DNA from 2 places in the Klebsiella sp. genome. Region 1 is predicted to be linked to the other one. Evidence: predicted binding sites of a transcription regulator. Region 1 holds the regulator's gene; the other holds the start of a gene.
What was found. Region 1 encodes Fur, which represses iron uptake genes when iron is present. Its sites were predicted from a motif close to ATAATAATGAGAACNACTATCAA; they were not measured.

Region 1 (12,303 bases):
TGGAACTGGATCTTGAATTCCTGAATGCTAATGCGCGCTCCATGATTAGCCCGGTGGTGTGCAGCAACAGCGACGACTACAGCGCACTGGTTATTCAGGCAACCGGTAAGGTTGTAGCAGGTCAGACACCGCTATACGAAATTAAAGGCAAGTAAGGCTCCTGAGTAGAGTTTATGCCTCAAGCGGCGCAGCGAAATCTGCGCCGCTTTTTTTTAGTGCAAATAACCTCAATATTTCCGTTTGATACCTATTTTGCGTAACTAAAGGTTGTCAGCCTCTTCGGCTTATAAGATCATACGCCGTTATACGTTGTTTACGCTTTGAGGAACCCGCGATGAGTGAGGCAGAAGCCCGCCCGACTAACTTTATTCGTCAGATAATCGATGAAGATCTGGCTACTGGTAAGCACACCACTGTTCATACCCGTTTTCCACCGGAACCGAATGGTTATCTGCACATTGGCCATGCGAAGTCTATTTGTCTGAACTTTGGTATCGCCCAGGACTACAAAGGTCAATGCAACCTGCGTTTCGATGACACCAACCCGGTGAAGGAAGATATCGAGTACGTTGAGTCGATTAAAAACGACGTGCAGTGGTTAGGTTTCCACTGGTCCGGAGATGTTTGCTACTCGTCTGATTATTTCGATCAGCTGCACCAGTATGCGGTTGAATTGATCAATAAAGGTCTGGCCTACGTTGATGAACTGTCGGCGGAAGAAATCCGTGAATATCGCGGGACCCTGAAAGAGCCGGGTAAAAATAGTCCGTATCGCGATCGCAGCGTGAAAGAGAACCTGGCGCTGTTTGAGAAAATGCGTACCGGTGGTTTTGCCGAGGGGAAAGCCTGCCTGCGCGCGAAAATCGATATGGCTTCTCCGTTTATCGTGATGCGCGATCCGGTGTTGTATCGTATTAAGTTCGCCGATCACCACCAGACCGGAAGCAAGTGGTGCATCTACCCGATGTACGACTTCACCCACTGCATCAGCGATGCACTGGAAGGGATTACCCATTCCCTGTGCACTCTTGAGTTCCAGGATAACCGCCGTTTGTACGATTGGGTGCTGGATAACATCAGTATCCCCGTGCATCCGCGTCAGTATGAATTCTCGCGTCTTAACCTCGAATACACCGTGATGTCTAAGCGCAAGCTGAATCAGCTGGTGACCGAGAAGCACGTTGAAGGTTGGGATGACCCGCGTATGCCGACGATCTCCGGTCTGCGTCGTCGCGGTTACACCGCTGAATCCATCCGTGAGTTCTGCAAACGCATCGGCGTGACCAAACAAGACAACACCATTGAAATCGCTTCGCTGGAATCCTGCATTCGTGAGGATTTGAACGAAAACGCTCCGCGCGCGATGGCCGTTATCGACCCGGTTAAGCTGGTTATCGAAAACTATCCGCAGGGCGGTAGCGAAATGGTGACTATGCCGAATCATCCGAGCAAACCGGAGATGGGCAGCCGTGAAGTACCGTTCAGTGGCGAGATCTGGATCGATCGCGCGGATTTCCGTGAAGAAGCGAACAAGCAGTACAAGCGTCTGGTGCTGGGCAAAGAAGTCCGTCTGCGCAATGCTTACGTTATCAAAGCCGAGCGCGTAGAGAAGGATGTGGAAGGTAATATCACCACTATCTTCTGTACCTACGATGCTGACACTCTGAGCAAAGATCCGGCTGATGGTCGCAAGGTGAAGGGTGTGATTCACTGGGTGAGCGCAGCGCATGCGCTGCCGGTAGAGATTCGTCTGTACGATCGTCTGTTCAGCGTGCCAAATCCCGGTGCTGCTGATGATTTTCTGTCGGTCATGAACCCGGAATCGCTGATTATCAAGCAGGGTTTTGCTGAACCAAGCCTGGCGCAGGCGCAGCCTGAAAAAGCATACCAGTTCGAGCGTGAAGGTTACTTCTGCCTCGACAGCCGCTATGCAACCGCAACCAATTTGGTATTTAACCGTACCGTTGGTCTGCGCGACACCTGGGCAAAAGCCGGCGCGTAGTTATCCGCTATTTATGAGAACGCCGCAAACAGCGGCGTTTTTTTTATTTCAGAATCAGGAGATTAAATTCCCATATTTTCGCGATGCGAATTAATCTTGTTTACAGATTGTAATAATCACAACTATTTGTCCCTTCGGTCATCCTCTATAAAATCATGTAATCGCTTTCATTACGCCTATTTTTTCTGATATAGCAAGCACTTCCACGTCAAATGCATGACATCTACGACTGAAACAAAAAGACATAGATTATGTGCGCTTTGTCATAATCTTCATCTTTGATCACCGAAAGAGATTGATAATTCGCGTCACGAAAAATAGTCTATACCCAGTGGTTATGCGGATTTTACCGCTCCACTTTTTAAGCAGTTTTATTTTATTTTTTTCGCTAGTTGCCCTTGGTAACTGCGTTTTTAAAAAGTCAAAGAGGATATGCATATGCGTACGTTTAGTGGCAAACGTAGTACGCTGGCGCTGGCTATCGCCGGTGTGACAGCACTGTCAGGTTTTGCAATGGTACCGGATGCGAAAGCGGAAGGGTTCATTGATGATTCAACGTTAACCGGCGGCATCTATTACTGGCAGCGTGAACGTGACCGTAAAGATGTGACCGACGGCGACAAATACAAAACTAACCTTTCTCATTCCACCTGGAACGCCAACCTCGACTTCCAGTCCGGCTATGCCGCCGATATGTTCGGCATTGATGTTGCGGCCTTTACCGCCATCGAAATGGGTGAAAGCAGCGACAGCGGACACCCGAACGAAATCGCTTTCTCCTCACGCAATAAAACTTACGATGAAGACTATTCCGGTGATAAGAGCGGGATCAGCCTGTACAAAGCAGCCGCCAAATTTAAATTTGGCCCGGCATGGGCGCGTGCTGGCTATATCCAGCCTACCGGTCAAACCTTGCTGGCTCCGCACTGGAGCTTTATGCCGGGTACCTATCAGGGGGCTGAAGCCGGTGCTAATTTTGACTACGGCGATGCGGGCGCGCTGAGTTTCTCCTATATGTGGACAAACGAATATAAAGCGCCGTGGCACATTGAGATGGATGAGTTCTATCAGAACGACAAGAAAACCAAGGTTGATTATCTCCACTCTCTCGGCGCCAAGTATGATTTTAAAAATGACCTCGTGCTGGAAGCCGCATTTGGCCAGGCACAGGGTTACATCGACCAGTATTTCGCTAAGGCCAGCTACAAATTTGATGTCGCAGGCACGCCGCTAACCACCAGCTACCAGTTCTACGGTACTCGCGATAAAGTCAGCAACGGCGGGGCGAACGATATTTATGATGGTACCGCCTGGCTACAGGCATTGACCTTTGGCTATAAGGTTGCTGATGTTCTCGACCTGCGCCTGGAAGGAACCTGGGTTAAAGCCGATGGTCAGCAGGGCTACTTCCTGCAGCGTATGACGCCGACTTACGCCTCATCTAACGGTCGTCTGGATGTCTGGTGGGATAACCGCTCTGACTTCAACGCCAACGGTGAAAAAGCGGTGTTCTTCGGTGCGATGTATGACATGAAGAACTGGAATATGCCGGGTTGGGCCTTCGGCGCGTCCTATGTTTATGCATGGGATGCAAAACCAGGAAAAATGTCTTCTCCTGATGCTTACTACAACCCTGACAAACGTCTGGAAGAGTCAGCCTATAGCCTGGATGCGATGTACACCGTACAGGAAGGACGCGCGAAGGGTACGCTGTTTAAACTGCACTTTACTCAATACGACAACCACTCCGATATCCCAAGCTGGAGCGGCGGCTACGGCAACATCTTCCAGGATGAGCGCGACGTGAAGTTCATGGTTATTGCTCCATTCACCATTTTCTGATGCCAGTGCGGCGGGCGTGATCCTGCCGCAATTTCCCGAGGTCGATTATGAAGAAGCTATTGCTTGTCGCCATTGTGGCGGCAGGTCTGGTTGCCTGCACGCAGTCGCCAGCGCCGAAAGAGGATTCAAAGTTAAAAGATGCCTACAGCGCCTGTATTAATACTGCTGAAGGTAACCCAGATAAAGTCGAAGCCTGCCAGAGCGTATTAGACGTTCTGAAGCAAGAGAAGCAGCATCAGCAGTTCGCCACCCAGGAAAGCGTGCGAGTACTGGATTACCAGCAATGTATCCAGGCGCGTAAAACCGGTAACGATCAGGCAGTACAGTCGCGCTGTGACCAGATTTGGAAAGAGATTCGTAGCAACAACACGAAACCCTGATTTTTACTTTTCGTAGCCATAAAAAAAGCCAACCGTCAGGTTGGCTTTTTGCTGCTTACGCAACGGGGAATTACTTTTCCACCGCGTCGTGGGCATGTTCATCTTCGCGGCAATCGCCTTCTGCACAGTGACCGTACAGGTACAGGCTGTGGTTGGTGAGGCGAATACCGTGTCGGGAGGCAATCTCACGTTGACGAGCTTCAATTGAGTCATCGCTAAATTCGATCACTTTGCCGCAATCAAGGCAAATCAGATGATCGTGATGATGCTGTTGCGTTAGCTCGAAAACGGATTTACCACCTTCGAAATTATGACGGGTGACGATGCCGGCGTCGTCGAACTGGTTCAGTACGCGATAGACGGTTGCCAGACCAATCTCTTCACCCATATCAATCAGGCGTTTATATAAGTCTTCCGCACTGACATGATGGTTATCCGGTTCCTGCAGGACTTCCAGGATTTTTAATCGCGGAAGTGTCACTTTCAGGCCAGCCTTCTTTAATGCGGTATTGTTGTCAGTCATGCGGAATCTGTCCTGTTGCTAAACGATCTACTTCCATCAACGGAAGTAATACAGAGAATCACCCGATGTAATGCGTCTCATTATAGAACTGCCATGGTGAAATGAAAACTGCAAGCATCGGGCCTTGTATGCTGTCAAAAACGAGGCACTGGCTACAAAGTGCTTCACGTGACCTCGTTAAATCAGAGGACATTGTACAGATATGTGATTAAAAGTTAAAAACTTGTAGCTATAACTTTGATTGCTTTTATCTATTAATTCGGCGAAATCTGACGATAACGCCGTTTAGACTCAGGCATTCTTGATTTCTTCGAGGTGCAGCTCTTCAGAAATCTGTTTTACCCATTTTTCCACGCGTTCGTTAGTCAGTTCTGGCTGACGGTCTTCGTCGATGGCCAGACCCACGAAGTGGTCGTCATCTGCCAGACCTTTAGATGCTTCAAAATGATATCCAGCGGTCGGCCAGTGACCAACGATAGTGGCGCCGCGGGGTTCGATGATGTCGCGAATGGTACCCAGCGCATCACAGAAGTATTCAGCGTAGTCTTCCTGATCGCCGCAGCCAAACAGCGCGACCAGTTTGCCGTTGAAATCGACTTCTTCCAGCGTCGGGAAGAAATCATCCCAGTCACACTGTGCTTCACCGTAGTACCAGGTTGGGATGCCGAGCAGCAGAATATCGTGAGCTTGCAGATCTTCTTTGCTGCTCTTGGCAATGTCGCGCACATCAGCAACATCTTTACCAAGCTGCTTTTGAATCATTTTTGCAATATTTTCGGTGTTGCCGGTGTCGCTGCCAAAAAAGATGCCGATGATTGCCATGAGTAAAATAACCTCTTGAAACTTAATGATGTGGTAGGGACTTAAATGCCCACAGATAGGGGCAATGATAGCAGAACTGAGAAGGGCGCGGAAACAGCAATCACGCCCGACTGCACACTCTGCTACATGAAAGCTTATTTTTTGAGGGTTTTAGGCTTTATCCTGGCTGCGCAGGGCCGCCAGTTGGTTCATCAGCATCTCTTCAATCAGATCGCTGCGGTTCATGTTGCGGGCTTCGGCCAGCTCATTGAGCGCATCAACCGCATCGGCATTGAGCTTCAGCTCAACGCGCTTCAAACCGCGAACTTTATCGCGCTTGAGCTGATTGCGTTTGTTGATACGCAGCTGTTCGTCGCGTGAAAGCGGATTGGTTTTCGGTCTACCCGGCCGACGCTCGGTTGCGAACAAATCTAATGTCGTACGGTCCGTTTGTTCTTTTGCCATGATTCAGAGTGACTTCGGGGGAAACAAGCTGTCGGGCATAGCCGACGCAGATAGCCCGCCATAATACATCAGGCGAGGGGCTGCGCCAACGACCGCGGGCATTCTGCCGCGCGGTCGGGCAGATTTTAGCCAGTTACGCGGCTATGGAGGTCAAATAACGGCGTATTGCCCGTAAAACAGCCTCTGGTTTTTCTGCATGTACCCAATGTCCGGCTCCGGCAATCACATGGGCCCGTGCCTGGGGGAATTGAGCCAGCAGAGCCTCACGGTAGGCATCGGTTACGTAGGGTGAGTTACCGCCGGGGATAAACTGCGCCGGATGCGGCCAGGCGGGGATGGTTTGCCAGCCGACGATATTGTCATATTGCTCCCACAATACCGGCACGTTAAACCGCCACTGACCTTCCACAAAGGATTTCAGCAGAAACTGAATCACGCCTTCTTCATTGAGGTGTTCGCGCATCACCGCTGCCGCCTGTTGACGCGTTGCGGCACCCGCGTCGGTCACGGCATTGATGGCGGCGAAGATTTCATCATGGCGACGAACGTGATAATCCACAGGTGCAATATCAATCGCAACCAGGCCAGCGATGCGCTCCGGGGCCATTGCGCTCAGCGCCATGACCGCCTTACCGCCCATTGAGTGACCAATAAAGGTCGCTTTTTCTATTTGGTATTCATTGAGAGTATCAATCAAATCCTGAGCCATCGCGGCATAGGTCATCTCTGGCGCGCGCGGGGAAAGACCGTGATTTCGCATATCGACCTGTAAAATATCGTAGTCAGCGACCAGATCGCGGGCGAGGATCCCAAGGTTATCCAGACTGCCAAAAAGGCCATGGACCAGGACGATAGGGGGATTATTGTGCGGATTCTGTGCAGATTGCGCTCGGCTATTTAATTTCATGGCAAAGTTCTTTTTTTCGCTCCGTCGGGTTAGGGTATTATGTTGGACATTCTGCCATCCGGCTGCAAGACCCGGAAGATTTCCGAGTTTTACCGCCATCCTGGTTTGACGCTATCCGCGGTTGGGATTTGTCCTTATAATCCCGACAACTTGTATTCAGAAAAGATATCGTACTGGATTAAGATGAAAACAATTGAAGTTGATGATGAACTCTATAGCTATATTGCCAGCCACACCAAGCATATTGGCGAGAGTGCATCCGACATTTTACGGCGCATGTTGAAGTTTTCCGCCGTTTCCCAGCCTGCCGCACCGGTAGCGAAAGTCGTTCCGGCTCCGGCGCCAACGCCTGTCGTTGAAGTGAAACCCGCCAATCCTCTGAAGGATAAAGTCCGCGCCATGCGCGAGCTGCTGCTATCTGATGAGTACGCCGAACAAAAACGCGCGGTAAACCGTTTCATGCTGGTTCTGACTACCCTCTATTCCTTAGACAGTAAAGCGTTTGCCGAGGCGACCGAGTCTCTGCATGGGCGCACTCGCGTCTATTTCGCTGAAGATGAGCGGACGCTACAGAAAAATGGTAATCAGACAAAACCTAAGCAGGTTCCGGGCACGCCGTGGTGGGTTATTACAAATACCAATACCGGCCGCAAATGCAGCATGATTGAACATATCATGCAGTCAATGCAGTTCCCTGCTGAATTGATCGAAAAGGTTTGCGGTACGATCTAGTCATTTAACTTTTGCACCAGAAGGATCAGGCAATGGCAATCGATAAGCGCGCAGGTCAACCTGCGCAACAGAGTGATTTGATTAACGTCGCCCAACTGACCGCCCAGTACTATGTGCTGAAGCCAGAAGTGGGCAATGCGGAACATGCGGTGAAGTTTGGTACCTCCGGCCATCGCGGCAGCGCGGCGCGCCACAACTTCAACGAGCAGCATATTCTGGCGATTGCCCAGGCGATTGCTGAAGACCGCGCAAAGAACGGGATCACCGGCCCATGCTACGTCGGGAAGGACACCCACGCACTATCCGAACCCGCTTTCATTTCTGTACTGGAAGTGCTGGCGGCGAACGGTGTTGATGTCATCGTTCAGGAAAATAACGGTTTCACCCCGACGCCGGCGATTTCTAATGCGATTCTGGTGCACAACAAGAAAGGCGGCCCACAGGCTGACGGCATCGTCATCACTCCGTCCCATAACCCGCCGGAAGACGGTGGTATCAAGTACAATCCGCCGAACGGTGGCCCGGCTGATACCAACGTCACCAAAGTAGTAGAAAACCGTGCCAACGAACTGCTGGCTGCCGGTCTGCAGGGCGTGAAGCGCATTTCTCTTGATGCGGCGCTGGCCTCTGGTCACGTCAAAGAGCTGGATCTGGTGCAGCCGTTTATCGAAGGGCTGGCGGATATCGTCGATATGGCGGCTATCCAGAAAGCGGGCCTGACGCTGGGTGTTGATCCGCTTGGCGGCTCCGGTATTGAGTACTGGAAACGCATTGCTGAGTACTACAAGCTGAACCTGACTATCGTTAACGATAATGTCGATCAGACTTTCCGCTTTATGCACCTCGATAAAGACGGCGCGATCCGTATGGACTGCTCCTCCGAGTGTGCCATGGCGGGCCTGCTGGCGCTGCGCGACAAGTTCGACCTGGCCTTTGCTAACGACCCGGATTACGACCGCCACGGTATCGTGACGCCAGCCGGGTTAATGAATCCGAACCACTACCTGGCGGTGGCGATAAACTACCTGTTCCAGCATCGCCCGCAGTGGGGCAAAGATGTTGCTGTCGGTAAGACTCTGGTCTCCTCGGCAATGATCGACCGCGTTGTGAATGACTTAGGCCGCAAGCTGGTGGAAGTACCGGTTGGTTTTAAATGGTTCGTTGATGGTCTGTTCGACGGTAGCTTCGGCTTCGGCGGCGAAGAGAGCGCGGGCGCTTCGTTCCTGCGTTTCGACGGCACGCCATGGTCTACCGACAAAGACGGCATCATCATGTGCCTGCTGGCGGCGGAAATCACCGCGGTGACCGGGAAAAACCCGCAGCAGCACTATGATGAACTGGCAGCACGTTTCGGCGCGCCAAGCTACAACCGTCTGCAGGCTTCAGCAACTTCTGCCCAGAAAACAGCGCTGTCTAAGCTCTCTCCGGAAATGGTAAGCGCCAGCACGCTGGCCGGTGACCCGATTACCGCGCGTCTGACCGCAGCTCCGGGCAACGGTGCGGCAATTGGCGGTCTGAAGGTGATGACCGAGAACGGCTGGTTTGCTGCGCGTCCGTCAGGTACTGAAGACGCTTACAAAATCTACTGTGAAAGCTTCCTTGGCGCTGAGCACCGTCAGCAGATTGAGAAAGAAGCGGTGGAGATTGTCAGCGAAGTGCTGAAAAACGCATAAGCTAAGTCATCATCATAATCAGGCCCTTTTCAGGGCCTGTTTTTTTCGCAAGGAGTGCGATGAAACTGAAACGTAAAAAAGTCTTTTGGTTTTGGGCTGGGATGGATCTTTTTTATCTCATTGAGTTTGTCGGCTGGAACCTCTATCACCGACGCGTACCGTTCTACGACGATATCCTCGCATATCTCCAGCTCCTGCATACCTACGGCTCCGCGGCCGCCTGGCTGTTCCCGCTTAATTTTTTGTTGATAATCAGTATTCCCGTGTCGATGATTCTATTCTTGCGTCAGAGCCGCTATGCCCTGTGGCTGACATGGGCGCAAACGCCGTTACGGCTGGTCTTTATGCTGCCGTCGCTTTCGCTGGTGTTATGGATGCTGCGTGAAATGGGGTTCAAGGGGATAGTGTTCTTTATCGGGCTTTTACTACTCTCGGAAGCGGCGAAAGTGGTGACGCTATGGCGCTGCCGTAAGGTTTGACCACGAGGTTATTTGACCTGCTATCGCGACAATACAGATTATGCGCATTCTGCAATGACTGAATCGGGCACAAACGGGTATTATTTTTTTGACCGGGTTTGCCCATTCTGTAGATTGAAGTTGAGTGCCTGGGCATCAATGAAGTTATATTTTGCTACCATTGTCACAAAATCCCATCTTAAGAAATGCAACTTTCTTTAAATATATGATCAGCTTCAAATTAAAAAAAGCTGAACGCTTGTTTTGATTTTGTATGATTTGAATCACTTAATGATATGGATGATTTTGTTACATTTATGTCATTAAATCCTGGATGCTTTCTTGAGAACTTATATGTTACAAGTTAAACGTCACTCATTAATTCTGGAATTTGTCGTTGAAAACGGTTGTGCTAGAGTCAATGAATTGTCGCGAATATTTGGCGTGTCTCCAGAAACTATTCGCCGAGATTTAACTGTGCTCGCCAAAAATAAAAAATTGGTCCGTAGCTTTGGCGGCGCGATGATTTCAGAAAATAATGCATCATTTTTAGATGTGGATAATCCCACAAATAATGGGAATTTTGTCGATAAAGCTGAAGCATTTATTAAGCGAACAAAAGAGCAGCCAGAGCGAAAAATGCGTATTGCCAAAAGCGCATTACAGTACATTCATGAGCATGAATGCATTATTATGGACAATAGCAGTTCATGCTGGTTTTTAGCACGGCAGTTGCCCGATATCGAACTGACGGTAATTACCAATTCATTAAATATTATTCAGACATTGGCCTGCCGAAAGAAAATAAGAATTGTCAGCGTGGGTGGTGAATATTCTGAAAGACACGGCGATTTTCATGGGCCGGTAGCTGAATTTATTATTAATAACTTTAAGGTCAATAAATTGTTCTTTTCTTGCCAGGGCCTTGATTCTGGCCTGGAAATCAAAGATAGCAATGAAGTCAACGTGCGTCTGAAACAGGAAATGCTGAAAGTGGCCGACCAAAAAATTCTGATGGTAGATAGCAGTAAATTTGAACGTTATTCATTATATAAAATATGTGACCTGGCAGATATTGATGTTCTTATTACTAATAAGTTACCAAAGGATATCTATCGTCAGGAATGCCTGAAAATCGTAGAGACCAGTTAAACTCTCTACGTAATAATTCATTTGCATCATCATCTCACGACTCTTGTGCCAGGTGGAGGATAATTGCGTCAGCAATACTATCCATCTTCATTACTTATCCGAAAATGAGGTTTACGATGGAACAATTACCTGAAGATATGAAAGCTGTTGTGTGCCATGGTCCCCAGGATTACCGCTTTGAAAAGATTACGCGCCCGGTAGCACAAGAAAAAGAAGTGGTTATTAAAGTTGATGGCTGTGGAATATGTGCTGGTGATTGCAAAGCCCAGGACGGCGCACCGATGTTTTGGGGTGAAAACCCATGGGTGAAAACGCCAGTGGTGCCAGGACATGAATTCTATGGCCGAGTTGCTGAATTAGGCCCCGGCTCGGCAGAAAAATATAAATTAAAAATTGGCGATCGTATTCTGGCGGAGCAGATTGTACCTTGTCATGAATGTCGCTTCTGTAAAACCGGGAAATACTGGATGTGTGAAACCCATGATATTTATGGTTTTCAAAAGGATGTTGCCGATGGCGGTATGGCTGAATATATGCGCTTCTCCGAAAGGGCGATTATTCACAAAATCCCCGAATCATTAAGTGAAGAAGATGCGGCGCTTATCGAACCAATGGCCTGTGCTATCCATACGGTACGCCGTGGGGATATCGATCTGGATGATGTTGTTGTTATCGCTGGTGCCGGCCCGCTGGGTCTGTGCATGGTACAGGTCGCGCATCTTAAGACGCCGAAAAAGTTGGTGGTGATCGACACCATGGAAGACCGTCTGGCGCTGGCGAAAGAGTTTGGTGCGGATGTGGTTATCAATGCAGCCAAAGAAGACGCCGTTGCCATTGTTAAAGCCATGACCGAAGGCTACGGCTGCGACGTCTACATTGAAGCTACCGGCGCGCCGATTGGCGTTACCCAGGGACTGGAGATGATTCGTAAACTGGGTCGTTTCGTCGAATTCAGCGTGTTTGGTAAAGAAACCACCGCCGACTGGTCGATCATTGGCGACCGAAAAGAGCTGGATATTCGCGGTGCGCATCTTGGCCCGTACAGCTATGAAATCGCCATCGATCTCTTTGAGCGCGGCCTGCTGACTGCGAAAGGTGTCGTCACTCATTTCTATTCTATCGATGAGTGGAAAGCGGCGTTTGAAATGGCAAAATCGCTGGATTCTATCAAGGTCGTTATTAAACCATAAAAATTAAATAGTTTCATTTATTTTGAGTGTCACTACATTGAAATAAATGGAGGCTAAATAAATACTGGATTTGTATCATGGTGATAACTGGGGTAAATATCGGTGGTCTGATGATGTCTACCGGTCGTTAATTTATTGCTCAGGCTATCAGGCAACATTCGCACCATGAAAACGCTAA
Region 2 (12,303 bases), on a different contig from region 1:
CTATCAACGTCGTGTGGTCAGCAAAATTCTATGAGGTACAGAAATACCTCTCCCTCACCCATCACGCATATTCACCTCTGCTGGTCGTGATCAATAAATCTAAATTCGACTCCCTGAGCCCGAATATCCAGCAAGCGCTGCTGAGTTCTGCCAAAGAAGCGGGTGACTACCAGCGAAAACTGGTCGCCGAAGATCAGCAAAAAATTATCGATGGCATGAAAGAAGCTGGCGTTGAAGTCCTGACCGACATCGACCGTAAAGCCTTTAGTGACGCACTCGGTACGCAGGTACGCGATATGTTCCTGAAAGACAACCCGCAGGGCGCCGACCTTCTGAAAGCCGTGGATGAGGTGCAATAAGTCATGAGCAATTACTGGCTGGGGTTAGATTGTGGTGGGAGTTGGCTAAAAGCCGGATTGTACGATGGCGCAGGCCGGGAAGTAGCTGTGCAACGCCTGCCGCTGCACGCTTTAAGCCCGCAGCCAGGCTGGGTTGAACGCGATATGACCGAGTTGTGGCAGCAGTGCGCTTCGGTCATCAGCAAACTGCTGGCGCACACGGGGGTGAATGGTTCACAAATCCGTGGTCTGGGTATTTCAGCTCAGGGGAAGGGCCTGTTTCTGTTAGATAAAAGCGATCGGCCATTAGGTAAAGCGATGCTCTCTTCCGATCGTCGCGCCATGGAAATCGTCCAGCGCTGGCAAAAAGAGGAGATTCCCCAAAAACTCTACCCGCTGACTCGGCAAACCCTCTGGACCGGGCATCCGGTCTCCCTTTTACGCTGGGTAAAAGAGAATGAGCCGCAGCGCTACGCGCAGATAGGCTGCGTGATGATGACGCATGACTATCTGCGCTGGTGCTTAACCGGCATGAAGGGCTGCGAAGAGAGCAATATCTCCGAGTCCAATCTCTACAACATGGCGACGGGTCAGTACGACCCTCGCCTGACCGAATGGCTGGGCATCAGCGAAATCAACGGCGCACTGCCCCCCATCGTCGGCTCAGCAGAAATATGCGGGGAAATCACCGCTCAGGCAGCCGCCATCACTGGTCTGGCGGCGGGCACCCCCGTCGTCGGCGGCCTGTTTGACGTGGTTTCCACCGCACTCTGCGCCGGTATTGAAGATGAATACACCCTCAATGCAGTAATGGGTACCTGGGCCGTCACCAGCGGTATCGCTCACGGTCTGCGCGACCATGAGGCGCATCCTTACGTCTATGGCCGCTACGTCAATGACGGGCAGTACATCGTTCACGAAGCCAGCCCGACCTCTTCCGGCAATCTGGAGTGGTTCACCGCCCAGTGGGGGGAGATCTCTTTCGATGAAATTAATCAGGCCGTTGCCAGCCTGCCGAAAGCCGGTAGCGACCTCTTTTTTCTCCCGTTTCTCTACGGCAGCAACGCCGGGCTGGAGATGACCTGCGGTTTTTACGGCATGCAGGCACTGCACACCCGCGCGCACCTGCTACAGGCGCTCTATGAAGGCGTGGTGTTCAGCCATATGACCCACCTCAACCGCATGCGTGAGCGCTTTACCGAGGTTCACACCCTGCGCGTCACCGGCGGCCCGGCGCACTCCGACGTCTGGATGCAGATGCTGGCGGACGTCAGCGGTTTACGCATTGAGCTGCCGCAGGTGGAGGAGACCGGCTGCTTTGGCGCGGCCCTCGCGTCTCGCGTCGGCACCGGCGTATATCGCAATTTCAGCGATGCCCAACGCGCTCTCCAGCACCCGGTGCGCACGCTGCTACCTGACATGACCGCACACACCCTCTATCAGCGCAAATACCGCCAATACCAAGATTTGATTGAAGCACTACAGGGCTATCACGCCCGTATTAAGGAGCACACATTATGAGCCGACCCCTACTGCAACTGGCGCTCGACCACACCAATCTGGAGGCCGCAAGCCGCGATGTTGCCCTGCTACAGGACCATGTCGATATCGTTGAAGCGGGCACCATCCTTTGTTTAACCGAAGGCCTTAGCGCGGTGAACGCCCTGCGAGCACAGTGCCCGGAAAAAATCATCGTTGCCGACTGGAAGGTGGCCGATGCTGGCGAAACCCTGGCGCAGCAGGCTTTTGGCGCTGGCGCTAACTGGATGACTATCATCTGCGCCGCACCGCTCGCCACGATCGAGAAAGGCCACGCCGTTGCCAAGTCCTGCGGCGGTGAAATTCAAATGGAACTGTTCGGTAACTGGACGCTGGACGACGCCCGAGACTGGTATCGCGTCGGGGTTCGCCAGGCGATTTATCACCGCGGACGCGATGCGCAGGCCAGCGGGCAGCTGTGGGGCGAAGCGGATCTGACGCGTATGAAAGCGTTGTCCGACATCGGCCTTGAACTATCGATTACCGGCGGTATTACCCCAGCGGATCTGCCGCTGTTCCGCGACATTAACGTCAAGGCGTTTATCGCCGGACGGGCGCTGGCAGGAGCCGCCCATCCGGCACAGGTCGCCGCCGAATTCCACGCCCAAATTGACGCCATCTGGGGAAAAAAGCATGCGTAATCATCCATTAGGTATTTACGAGAAAGCACTGGCGAAAGACCTCAGTTGGCCGGAGCGGCTGGTGCTGGCAAAAAGCTGCGGCTTTGATTTTGTCGAGATGTCGGTGGACGAAACTGATGAACGCTTGTCTCGTCTGGAGTGGACGCCGGCCCAGCGTGCATCGCTGGTGAGCGCGATGCTGGAAAGCGGCGTCGCCATCCCATCCATGTGCCTGTCCGCCCATCGTCGCTTCCCTTTCGGCAGCCGCGATGAAGCGGTTCGCGAGCGGGCGCGTGAAATCATGGCCAAAGCCATTCGCCTGGCGCGCGATCTCGGTATCCGCACCATCCAGCTGGCAGGTTACGACGTCTATTACGAAGAACACGACGAAGGCACCCAGCAACGTTTCGCCGAAGGGCTGGCCTGGGCGGTGGAACAAGCCGCAGCGGCTCAAGTGATGCTGGCGGTGGAGATCATGGATACCGCGTTTATGAACTCCATCAGTAAGTGGAAAAAGTGGGACGAGATGCTTTCGTCACCGTGGTTCACCGTTTATCCAGACGTCGGCAACCTCAGCGCCTGGGGAAACGACGTGACTGCCGAACTGAAGCTGGGCATCGACCGTATCGCCGCAATCCACCTGAAAGACACGCTGCCGGTGACCGGCGATAGCCCCGGACAGTTCCGCGACGTGCCGTTTGGCGAAGGTTGTGTTGATTTTGTCGGCATTTTTAAAACGCTGCATGAACTGAACTATCGCGGTTCATTTTTGATTGAGATGTGGACGGAGAAAGCCAGCGAGCCGGTGCTGGAAATTATCCAGGCGCGACGCTGGATTGAATCACGAATGCAGGAAGGAGGTTTCACATGTTAGAGCAACTGAAAGCCGAGGTGCTGGCGGCAAACCTGGCGCTTCCGGCGCACGGACTGGTCACCTTTACCTGGGGCAACGTCAGCGCGGTCGATGAGACGCGCAAACTGATGGTCATCAAGCCTTCCGGCGTTGAATATGAGGTGATGACCGCCGACGATATGGTGGTAGTAGAGATCGCCAGCGGTAAGGTCGTTGAAGGCAACAAAAAACCGTCGTCCGATACCGCGACCCATCTGGTGCTCTATCGCCGCTATCCACAGATCGGTGGGATCGTGCATACCCATTCCCGCCATGCGACGATCTGGTCGCAGGCCGGGCTCGACCTGCCCGCCTGGGGCACCACCCACGCCGACTATTTCTATGGCGCGATCCCCTGTACCCGACTGATGACCGTTGAGGAAATTAACGGCGAGTACGAGTATCAGACCGGCGAGGTGATTATTAAAACCTTTGAACAGCGCGGTCTCGATCCGGCGCAAATCCCGGCGGTATTAGTTCATTCACACGGCCCGTTCGCCTGGGGTAAAAATGCCGCTGACGCCGTGCACAACGCCGTGGTCCTTGAGGAGTGCGCCTATATGGGTCTGTTCTCACGCCAGCTGGCCCCGCAGTTGCCGGATATGCAGTCTGAACTGCTCGATAAACACTATCTGCGTAAACACGGCGCGAATGCCTATTACGGGCAAAACTAACGCCCGGCAATCCGTGGATGTCTCTGACTGAAATTTCGTGCGCGCTTTCCCGGGGGCGACGCTTAACGCGCCTTGCCCGGGCTACGGGTTCATGGGGTTTTGTAGCCCGGGCAGGTGCGCAGCACCGCCCCCGGGAAGCCACGAACCTCCGCGATCTGGTAGCCCGGATAAGGCGTCAGCCGCAATCCGGGGATATCTATGACTGAAATATCGCGCGGATTTGCCCGGGCGACAAAACCGGGCGCGCCGGGTTGTTGCAGACTTAACTCTCTTTGGTCGGTTTTATTGGCGGCAGGGCGCGATTCACCGGAACCGGAAACCAGGCACGAATCAATAACCCACCGCGCTCGCTGGAGCCCAGCTCCAGCTTGCCATTATGGTTATCGACAATACGCTGAACGATAGCTAACCCCAGGCCCGTTCCGCTGATGGTGCGGGCACTGTCACCACGAACGAACGGCTGGAACAGATGCTCGCGTTGCTCTGGTTTAATGCCCGGACCGTCATCCTCAACCTGAAACCATGCCCGACCACCTTCGCTCCCGCTGCTGACTTTAATCCAGCCGTTACCATAGCGGGCGGCGTTCACGACCATATTGGCCAACGCGCGCTTGATAGACAGCGGATGTATCCGCAGCGGAATTTCACCTGCCTGCAGGTCGGTGGCGATTTCACGCTCGTAGCCGCTTTCGGCCGCAATCACTTCACCCAACACCGAGTTAAGGTCCGCCAGCTCCATCGGCATCTCCTGGCCAGTGCGCAGGTAGTCGATAAACTGCTCGATGATGGCGTTGCACTCTTCAATATCTTTATTAATCGACTCGGCAAGGTAACCGTCCTCTTCGCTCATCATCTCCGTCGCCAGACGGATGCGCGTCAGCGGCGTACGCAGATCATGACTCACCCCGGCCATCAGCAGCGTACGGTCATCCGCTAGCTGTTTGACGCCCGCCGCCATATGGTTAAAGGCTCGGGTTACCGAACGAACTTCCGATGCGCCGTATTCGCGCAACGGTGGAGGAATAATGCCTCGCCCGACCTGAAGCGCTGCGTGCTCCAGGTCGACAAGAGGTCGGTTCTGAATTCGAATAAAGAGCCAGGCGCCGCCAATCGCCAACAGCATAATCGCCAGGGTATAGCGGAACAGCGGCGAGAAGTCGCCCTGATGGATTTCGGTCAGCGGGACGCGCACCCAGATATTGGGCGAGAGCCAGGTTTTCAGCCAGACCACGGGGGAGCTTTTGTTCACCTCAACCCGCACCTCGGTCGGCCCGCCCAGCTGATGCGCCATCTGCTGACTTAAGAATTCGTAATGCTGCGCCCAGCGCAGGCCTGCGTCTTCCGCCGCTTCATTGGAATAAAGCGAAATGCCCAGCTCGCGGTAAATCTCGCGCCGAAACGCCGGCGGCACCACCAGTTGGGTGCCATCTTCCAGTTGCAGCTTATCGGTCATCAGCATACGGACTTCGTAGGCCAGAACCTTATTAAACTGCTGAAGACTCGGCAGGATCGCGAAATTCAGCACCACTAAATAGGTCGTCACCAGACTGACGAACAGCAAGGTGACAATCAGTAGCAGGGTGCGGGCAAATGAGCTTCGCGGCGAAAAGCGCACGCGTTTCATGCCTTAGCGCCGTCCGGTACGAAGACGTAGCCCAGGCCCCAAACGGTCTGGATATAGCGTGGATGTGCTGGATCTTCTTCCACCATGCGGCGCAGGCGGGAGATTTGTACGTCGATGGAACGCTCCATTGCCGAGTACTCACGGCCACGGGCGAGGTTCATCAGCTTATCGCGGGACAGCGGCTCACGCGGGTGGCTAACCAGCGCTTTCAGCACCGCGAATTCACCGCTGGTCAGCGGCATTGGCTCATCTTCACGGAACATCTCGCGAGTGCCGAGGTTCAGTTTGAACTTACCGAAGGCGATAACCGCTTCTTCTTGTGACGGCGCACCCGGCAATTCGTTGGCCTGGCGGCGCAGCACGGCGCGGATACGGGCCAGCAGTTCACGTGGGTTAAACGGTTTTGGAATGTAGTCGTCAGCGCCGATTTCCAGGCCAACGATACGATCAACCTCTTCCCCTTTTGCCGTCACCATAATGATCGGCATCGGGTTGCTTTGGCTACGCAGGCGACGGCAAATGGACAGGCCATCTTCGCCAGGTAGCATGAGATCCAACACCATCAGGTGGAAGGATTCACGGGTCAGCAGGCGATCCATCTGTTCAGCGTTCGCCACGCTACGAACCTGGAAGCCCTGCTCGGTCAGATAACGTTCGAGTAGCGCACGCAGGCGCATGTCGTCATCGACAACCAGAATCTTATAATTCTCTTGCATTGTTTATACTCCCAAAGGTTCACTGCATTTGTCAGTGCGTATTCTCAAAAAAGCCCGGGTCGCTCACCAGCGAAATCTGGTATATATTCCAGGCTAAATTGTTACAAAGCATATTTAACAGCAGCTTAAGTATACATTTAAGCATAAGACACATTATTTATCCTGTCGGTATTATTACGTGCGACGAATTGTGCGCACCATCGCACAAAGATGTGTAACAGGAACCAGGACTCTCGATGAAAACGCCGCTGATCACCCGTGAAGGGTATGAAAAACTTAAAAAAGAGATGGATTATCTGTGGCGCGAAGAGCGCCCGGAAGTCACAAAAAAAGTGACCTGGGCGGCGAGCCTCGGCGACCGCAGCGAGAACGCCGACTACCAGTACAACAAAAAACGCCTGCGCGAAATCGACCGCCGGGTGCGCTATCTGACCAAATGCCTTGAGCATCTGAAAATCGTGGATTACTCCCCGCAGCAGGAAGGCAAGGTGTTCTTCGGCGCGTGGGTGGAGATTGAAAACGATGATGGCGATACCAAGCGCTTTCGCATCGTCGGCTACGATGAAATCTTCGGGCGCAACGACTACATCTCAATTGATTCGCCAATGGCGCGCGCGCTGCTGAAAAAAGAGGTCGGCGACCTGGCTATCGTTAACACACCTGCGGGGGAAGCCGCCTGGTACGTGAATGAGATTGAATACGTCAAATAAGAGCCTATCCCATTAGGGCTATTTTGCTTGCCATTTTGAACCTGGGCAGTGCTCAGAATCCTCACGTACTACGTGTACGCTCCGGTTCTTCCGCGCTGTCCGTGTTCAAACTGTCTTCGCCAATTACGCCTACTGAGATAGGCTCTAAGCCCTGGAACATTCCGAGAGGCTTTGGTCGTGGCTGGCATTTTGCTGTGTCAGTCCGTATAACTATCCCCCTGATTTTTGATCCTAAAGATGAATTAAACCCATGATGAATGATTCGCTCTGCCGCATTATTGCGGGTGAACTTCAGGCCAGGGCTGAACAGGTAGAAGCTGCCGTTCGCCTGCTTGATGAAGGGAACACCGTGCCGTTTATCGCACGCTATCGTAAAGAAGTCACCGGCGGTCTGGATGACACGCAGCTGCGTAATCTGGAAACCCGCCTGGGTTATCTGCGTGAACTCGAAGACCGCCGCCAGACGATCCTCAAGTCCATCGGCGAACAAGGCAAACTGACCGAGGCGCTGGAAAAAGCCATCAACGGTACGTTGAGTAAAACCGAGCTTGAAGACCTCTATCTGCCGTACAAACAAAAACGCCGCACGCGTGGGCAAATCGCCATTGAAGCCGGACTGGAGCCGCTGGCTGAACTGCTGTGGAACGAACCGTCCCACGATCCAGAAACCGAAGCCGTCAAATATATCGACGCCGATAAAGGCGTCGCGGATAGCAAAGCCGCTCTCGATGGTGCGCGCTATATCCTGATAGAGCGTTTCGCTGAAGATGCCGGGCTGCTGGCTAAAGTGCGTGATTATCTGTGGAAGAACGCCCACCTGGTCGCGACCGTGGTAAGTGGGAAAGAAGAGGAAGGGGCGAAATTCCGCGACTACTTCGATCACCACGAACCGATTTCTACCGTGCCGTCACATCGTGCTCTGGCCATGTTCCGCGGCCGCAACGAAGGCGTGCTGCAACTCTCTCTGAATGCCGATCCGCAGTTTGACGAGCCACCGAAAGAGAGCCATGGCGAGCAAATTATTATCAACCATCTCGGCCTGCGCTTGAATAACGCTCCTGCGGATAGCTGGCGTAAAGGCGTGGTGAGCTGGACGTGGCGTATCAAGGTGCTGATGCACCTCGAAACCGAGCTGATGGGCACCGTGCGCGAACGTGCGGAAGACGAAGCGATCAACGTTTTCGCCCGCAACCTGCATGACCTGCTGATGGCGGCCCCGGCCGGGCTACGCGCTACTATGGGTCTCGATCCCGGCCTGCGTACCGGCGTGAAGGTGGCGGTTGTCGACGGCACCGGCAAACTGGTCGCCACCGATACCATTTACCCGCATACCGGGCAGGCCGCCAAAGCGGCGGTGGCGGTAGCTGCGTTGTGTGAAAAACACAATGTTGAACTGGTGGCGATCGGCAACGGTACCGCCTCGCGTGAAACCGAACGCTTCTTCCTCGACGTGCAGCAACAGTTCCCGAAAGTGACCGCGCAGAAGGTGATCGTCAGCGAAGCGGGCGCTTCCGTCTATTCCGCCTCAGAACTGGCGGCGCTGGAGTTCCCGGACCTCGACGTTTCCCTGCGCGGCGCGGTTTCTATCGCCCGCCGTCTTCAGGATCCGCTTGCCGAACTGGTGAAAATCGACCCGAAATCCATCGGGGTTGGCCAGTATCAGCATGATGTCAGCCAGTCGCAGCTGGCGCGTAAGCTGGATGCGGTGGTTGAAGACTGCGTGAACGCCGTTGGCGTGGACCTCAACACGGCATCGGTACCACTGCTCACCCGCGTTGCCGGTCTGACCCGCATGATGGCGCAAAATGTTGTCGCCTGGCGTGATGAAAACGGTCAGTTCCAGAACCGCCAGCAACTGCTTAAAGTCAGCCGTCTGGGGCCAAAAGCGTTTGAACAGTGCGCGGGCTTCCTGCGTATCAACCACGGCGACAACCCGCTGGACGCCTCAACCGTGCACCCGGAAGCGTATCCGGTGGTTGAGCGAATTCTGGCGGCGACGCAGCAGGCGCTGCAAGATCTGATGGGTAACAGCAGCGAATTACGCAACCTACGAGCCGTTGATTTCACCGATGACAAATTCGGTGTGCCGACGGTTTCCGACATCATCAAAGAGCTGGAAAAACCGGGTCGCGACCCGCGTCCTGAGTTTAAAACCGCCCAGTTCGCCGATGGCGTCGAAACGATGAACGACCTGCTGCCGGGGATGATCCTCGAAGGCGCGGTCACCAACGTCACCAACTTCGGCGCGTTTGTTGATATCGGCGTGCATCAGGACGGTCTGGTGCACATCTCTTCGCTGTCGAATAAGTTCGTTGAAGACCCGCACACCGTGGTCAAAGCGGGCGATATCGTGAAGGTCAAAGTGATGGAAGTTGACCTACAGCGTAAGCGTATCGCCCTGACGATGCGCCTGGACGAACAGCCTGGCGAAACCAATGCCCGTCGCGGCGGCGGGAATAACGATCGCCCTCAGGGCAATCGCCCGGCGGCAAAAGCGGCTAAGCCACCACGCGGTCGTGACGCACAGCCTGCGGGCAACAGCGCGATGATGGACGCGCTGGCCGCAGCAATGGGTAAAAAACGCTAGCCCCCCTTTTCGGCCCCTCTTGCTGAGGGGCCGCTTCTCCTCGGCCATTCGCCATATTGCGCAAACAAGCATCAGTATTTTCTTATAACTTCTTAATAAGCGTGAATTGAATTTCTGAGATTAATATTTTCATTTTGTTAACTAACGAAACCTTAATTAAACATTAAGAAATAAGAATAATTATTATCTCAGTGGCGATAACAAAATCGACTTTGCTCAATATCAACAAAAGCTCAATTTTCCGGCTAAACATAGAATCTATCGCATTATATGTATTGATGATAAAAACTATTCTCATTATCATTATTCTCAGTGAGTATTTATTATTCTTCGTTGGCTACGGTCCCAGGCGCTTCACCTCCGGCGCATACGGAAAACTCTCTTTCAGTTAGCGATATACAAGTAGGTCCTATGCAATTCACACCTGATAGTGCGTGGAAAATCACTGGTTTCTCCCGCGATATTAGCCCGGCTTATCGGCAGAAACTTCTGTCCCTCGGGATGCTGCCCGGCTCTTCTTTTAATGTGGTTCGCGTGGCGCCGCTTGGCGATCCTATTCACATTGAAACCCGACGTGTGAGCCTGGTATTACGCAAAAAGGATTTAGCGTTAATTGAGCTGGAAGCAGTTGCACAATAACGCCTGACCGGCACTAAGAGCATGAATATGAAAAAATTAACCATTGGTTTAATTGGTAATCCTAATTCCGGTAAGACGACGCTATTCAACCAACTCACCGGCGCGCGTCAGCGTGTGGGCAACTGGGCCGGAGTCACCGTTGAGCGTAAAGAGGGTGGTTTCAACACCACCGATCATCAAGTCACGCTGGTCGACCTTCCTGGCACCTATTCCCTGACCACTATCTCTTCGCAAACCTCGCTGGATGAGCAAATTGCCTGCCACTACATCCTCAGCGGTGATGCCGACATGCTGATTAACGTGGTTGATGCATCCAATCTGGAACGTAACCTCTACCTGACCCTGCAACTGCTGGAACTAGGCATTCCCTGCGTAGTCGCGTTGAACATGCTTGATATCGCGGAAAAACAAAAAATCCGTATTGATGTCGATGCGCTGGCAGCGCGCCTCGGTTGCCCGGTTATTCCGCTGGTTTCCACCCGTGGACGCGGTATCGAAGCCTTAAAAATGGCTATCGACCGTCATCAGGAAAACCAATCTATTGAGCTGGTGCACTATCCGCAGCCGCTGCTGCGCGAAGCGGACAAGCTGGCGCAAGCGATGGCGCAGAACATCCCGCCACGTCAGCGTAGCTGGCTGGGTTTGCAGATGCTGGAAGGCGATATTTACAGCCGTGCCTATGCTGGTGACGCCGCCCACAAGCTGGACAGTGCGCTGGCGCATCTGAGCGAAGAGCTGGACGACCCGGCGCTGCATATTGCCGATGCGCGTTACCAAAGCATTGCCGCCATTTGTGATGCGGTCAGCAACACGTTGACCTCCGAGCCAAGTCGTTTCACTGCGGCGATGGATAAAATTATCCTCAACCGTTTCCTTGGGCTGCCGGTCTTTCTATTCGTCATGTACCTGATGTTCTTACTGGCGATCAACATCGGTGGTGCACTGCAGCCAATCTTTGATGGCGGTTCTGTGGCTATCTTTATCCACGGCATTCAGTGGATCGGCTATACCCTGCATTTCCCGGACTGGCTAACCATTTTCCTCGCCCAGGGAATCGGCGGCGGTATTAATACCGTGCTGCCGCTGGTGCCGCAAATCGGCATGATGTACCTGTTCCTCTCCTTCCTTGAAGACTCCGGCTACATGGCGCGGGCGGCGTTTGTGATGGACCGCCTGATGCAAGCGCTGGGGCTGCCGGGGAAATCCTTCGTGCCGTTGATTGTTGGTTTTGGCTGTAACGTGCCGTCGGTGATGGGCGCACGTACCCTTGATGCGCCGCGCGAGCGCCTGATGACCATCATGATGGCGCCGTTTATGTCCTGCGGCGCGCGGCTGGCAATCTTTGCTGTTTTTGCCGCCGCCTTTTTCGGCCAGAACGGCGCGCTGGCGGTCTTCTCGCTATACCTGTTAGGTATCGTCATGGCGATCCTCACCGGCCTGATGCTCAAGCACACAATTATGCGCGGCGAAGCTTCGCCGTTCGTGATGGAGCTGCCGGTGTACCACGTCCCGCATATTAAGAGTCTGATTATCCAGACCTGGCAGCGTCTGAAAGGTTTCGTGCTGCGTGCCGGTAAAGTGATCGTCATCGTCAGTATCTTCCTCAGCGCGCTGAACAGCTTCTCGCTGAGCGGGAAGATCGTCGATAACATCAACGATTCGGCGCTGGCATCAGTCAGCCGCGTGATTACCCCGGTGTTTAAACCGATTGGCGTGCATGAGGATAACTGGCAGGCGACCGTCGGCCTGTTTACCGGCGCGATGGCGAAAGAGGTGGTGGTTGGTACGTTGAACACGCTCTACACCGCTGAAGATATCCAGAATGAAGCGTTTAATCCGCAGGAGTTCCACCTTGGCGACGAACTGCTGGCCGCGGTGGATGAGACCTGGCAAAGCCTGAAAGATACCTTCAGCCTGAGCGTACTGGCGAACCCCATTGAAGCCAGCAAAGGCGATGGCGAAAT

Region 2: a site for Fur is predicted at 9,982-10,004, ahead of feoA (ferrous iron transporter A). Genes of this name have one in related genera too.

What each region holds. Positions count from the first base shown of each region.
Region 1 is NZ_JAPUEW010000075.1:117,389-129,691, forward strand. Features, by position in the region: gene nagE (PTS N-acetyl glucosamine transporter subunit IIABC) at 1-155, shown strand, start outside; gene glnS (glutamine--tRNA ligase) at 335-2,002, shown strand; gene chiP (chitoporin ChiP) at 2,441-3,844, shown strand; gene QVF11_RS22580 (ChiQ/YbfN family lipoprotein) at 3,892-4,224, shown strand; gene fur (ferric iron uptake transcriptional regulator) at 4,295-4,747, opposite strand; gene fldA (flavodoxin FldA) at 5,039-5,569, opposite strand; gene ybfE (LexA regulated protein) at 5,720-6,013, opposite strand; gene ybfF (esterase) at 6,147-6,920, opposite strand; gene seqA (replication initiation negative regulator SeqA) at 7,104-7,652, shown strand; gene pgm (phosphoglucomutase (alpha-D-glucose-1,6-bisphosphate-dependent)) at 7,685-9,325, shown strand; gene QVF11_RS22615 (arginine:ornithine antiporter) at 9,385-9,804, shown strand; gene QVF11_RS22620 (DeoR/GlpR family DNA-binding transcription regulator) at 10,138-10,935, shown strand; gene QVF11_RS22625 (zinc-binding dehydrogenase) at 11,052-12,125, shown strand.
Region 2 is NZ_JAPUEW010000081.1:29,068-41,370, forward strand. Features, by position in the region: gene yiaO (2,3-diketo-L-gulonate TRAP transporter substrate-binding protein YiaO) at 1-359, shown strand, start outside; gene QVF11_RS24190 (FGGY-family carbohydrate kinase) at 363-1,859, shown strand; gene ulaD (3-keto-L-gulonate-6-phosphate decarboxylase UlaD) at 1,856-2,518, shown strand; gene QVF11_RS24200 (L-ribulose-5-phosphate 3-epimerase) at 2,511-3,371, shown strand; gene araD (L-ribulose-5-phosphate 4-epimerase) at 3,365-4,063, shown strand; gene envZ (two-component system sensor histidine kinase EnvZ) at 4,326-5,687, opposite strand; gene ompR (osmolarity response regulator transcription factor OmpR) at 5,684-6,403, opposite strand; gene greB (transcription elongation factor GreB) at 6,640-7,113, shown strand; gene QVF11_RS24225 (Tex family protein) at 7,364-9,700, shown strand; gene feoA (ferrous iron transporter A) at 10,112-10,339, shown strand; gene feoB (Fe(2+) transporter permease subunit FeoB) at 10,367-12,303, shown strand, end outside.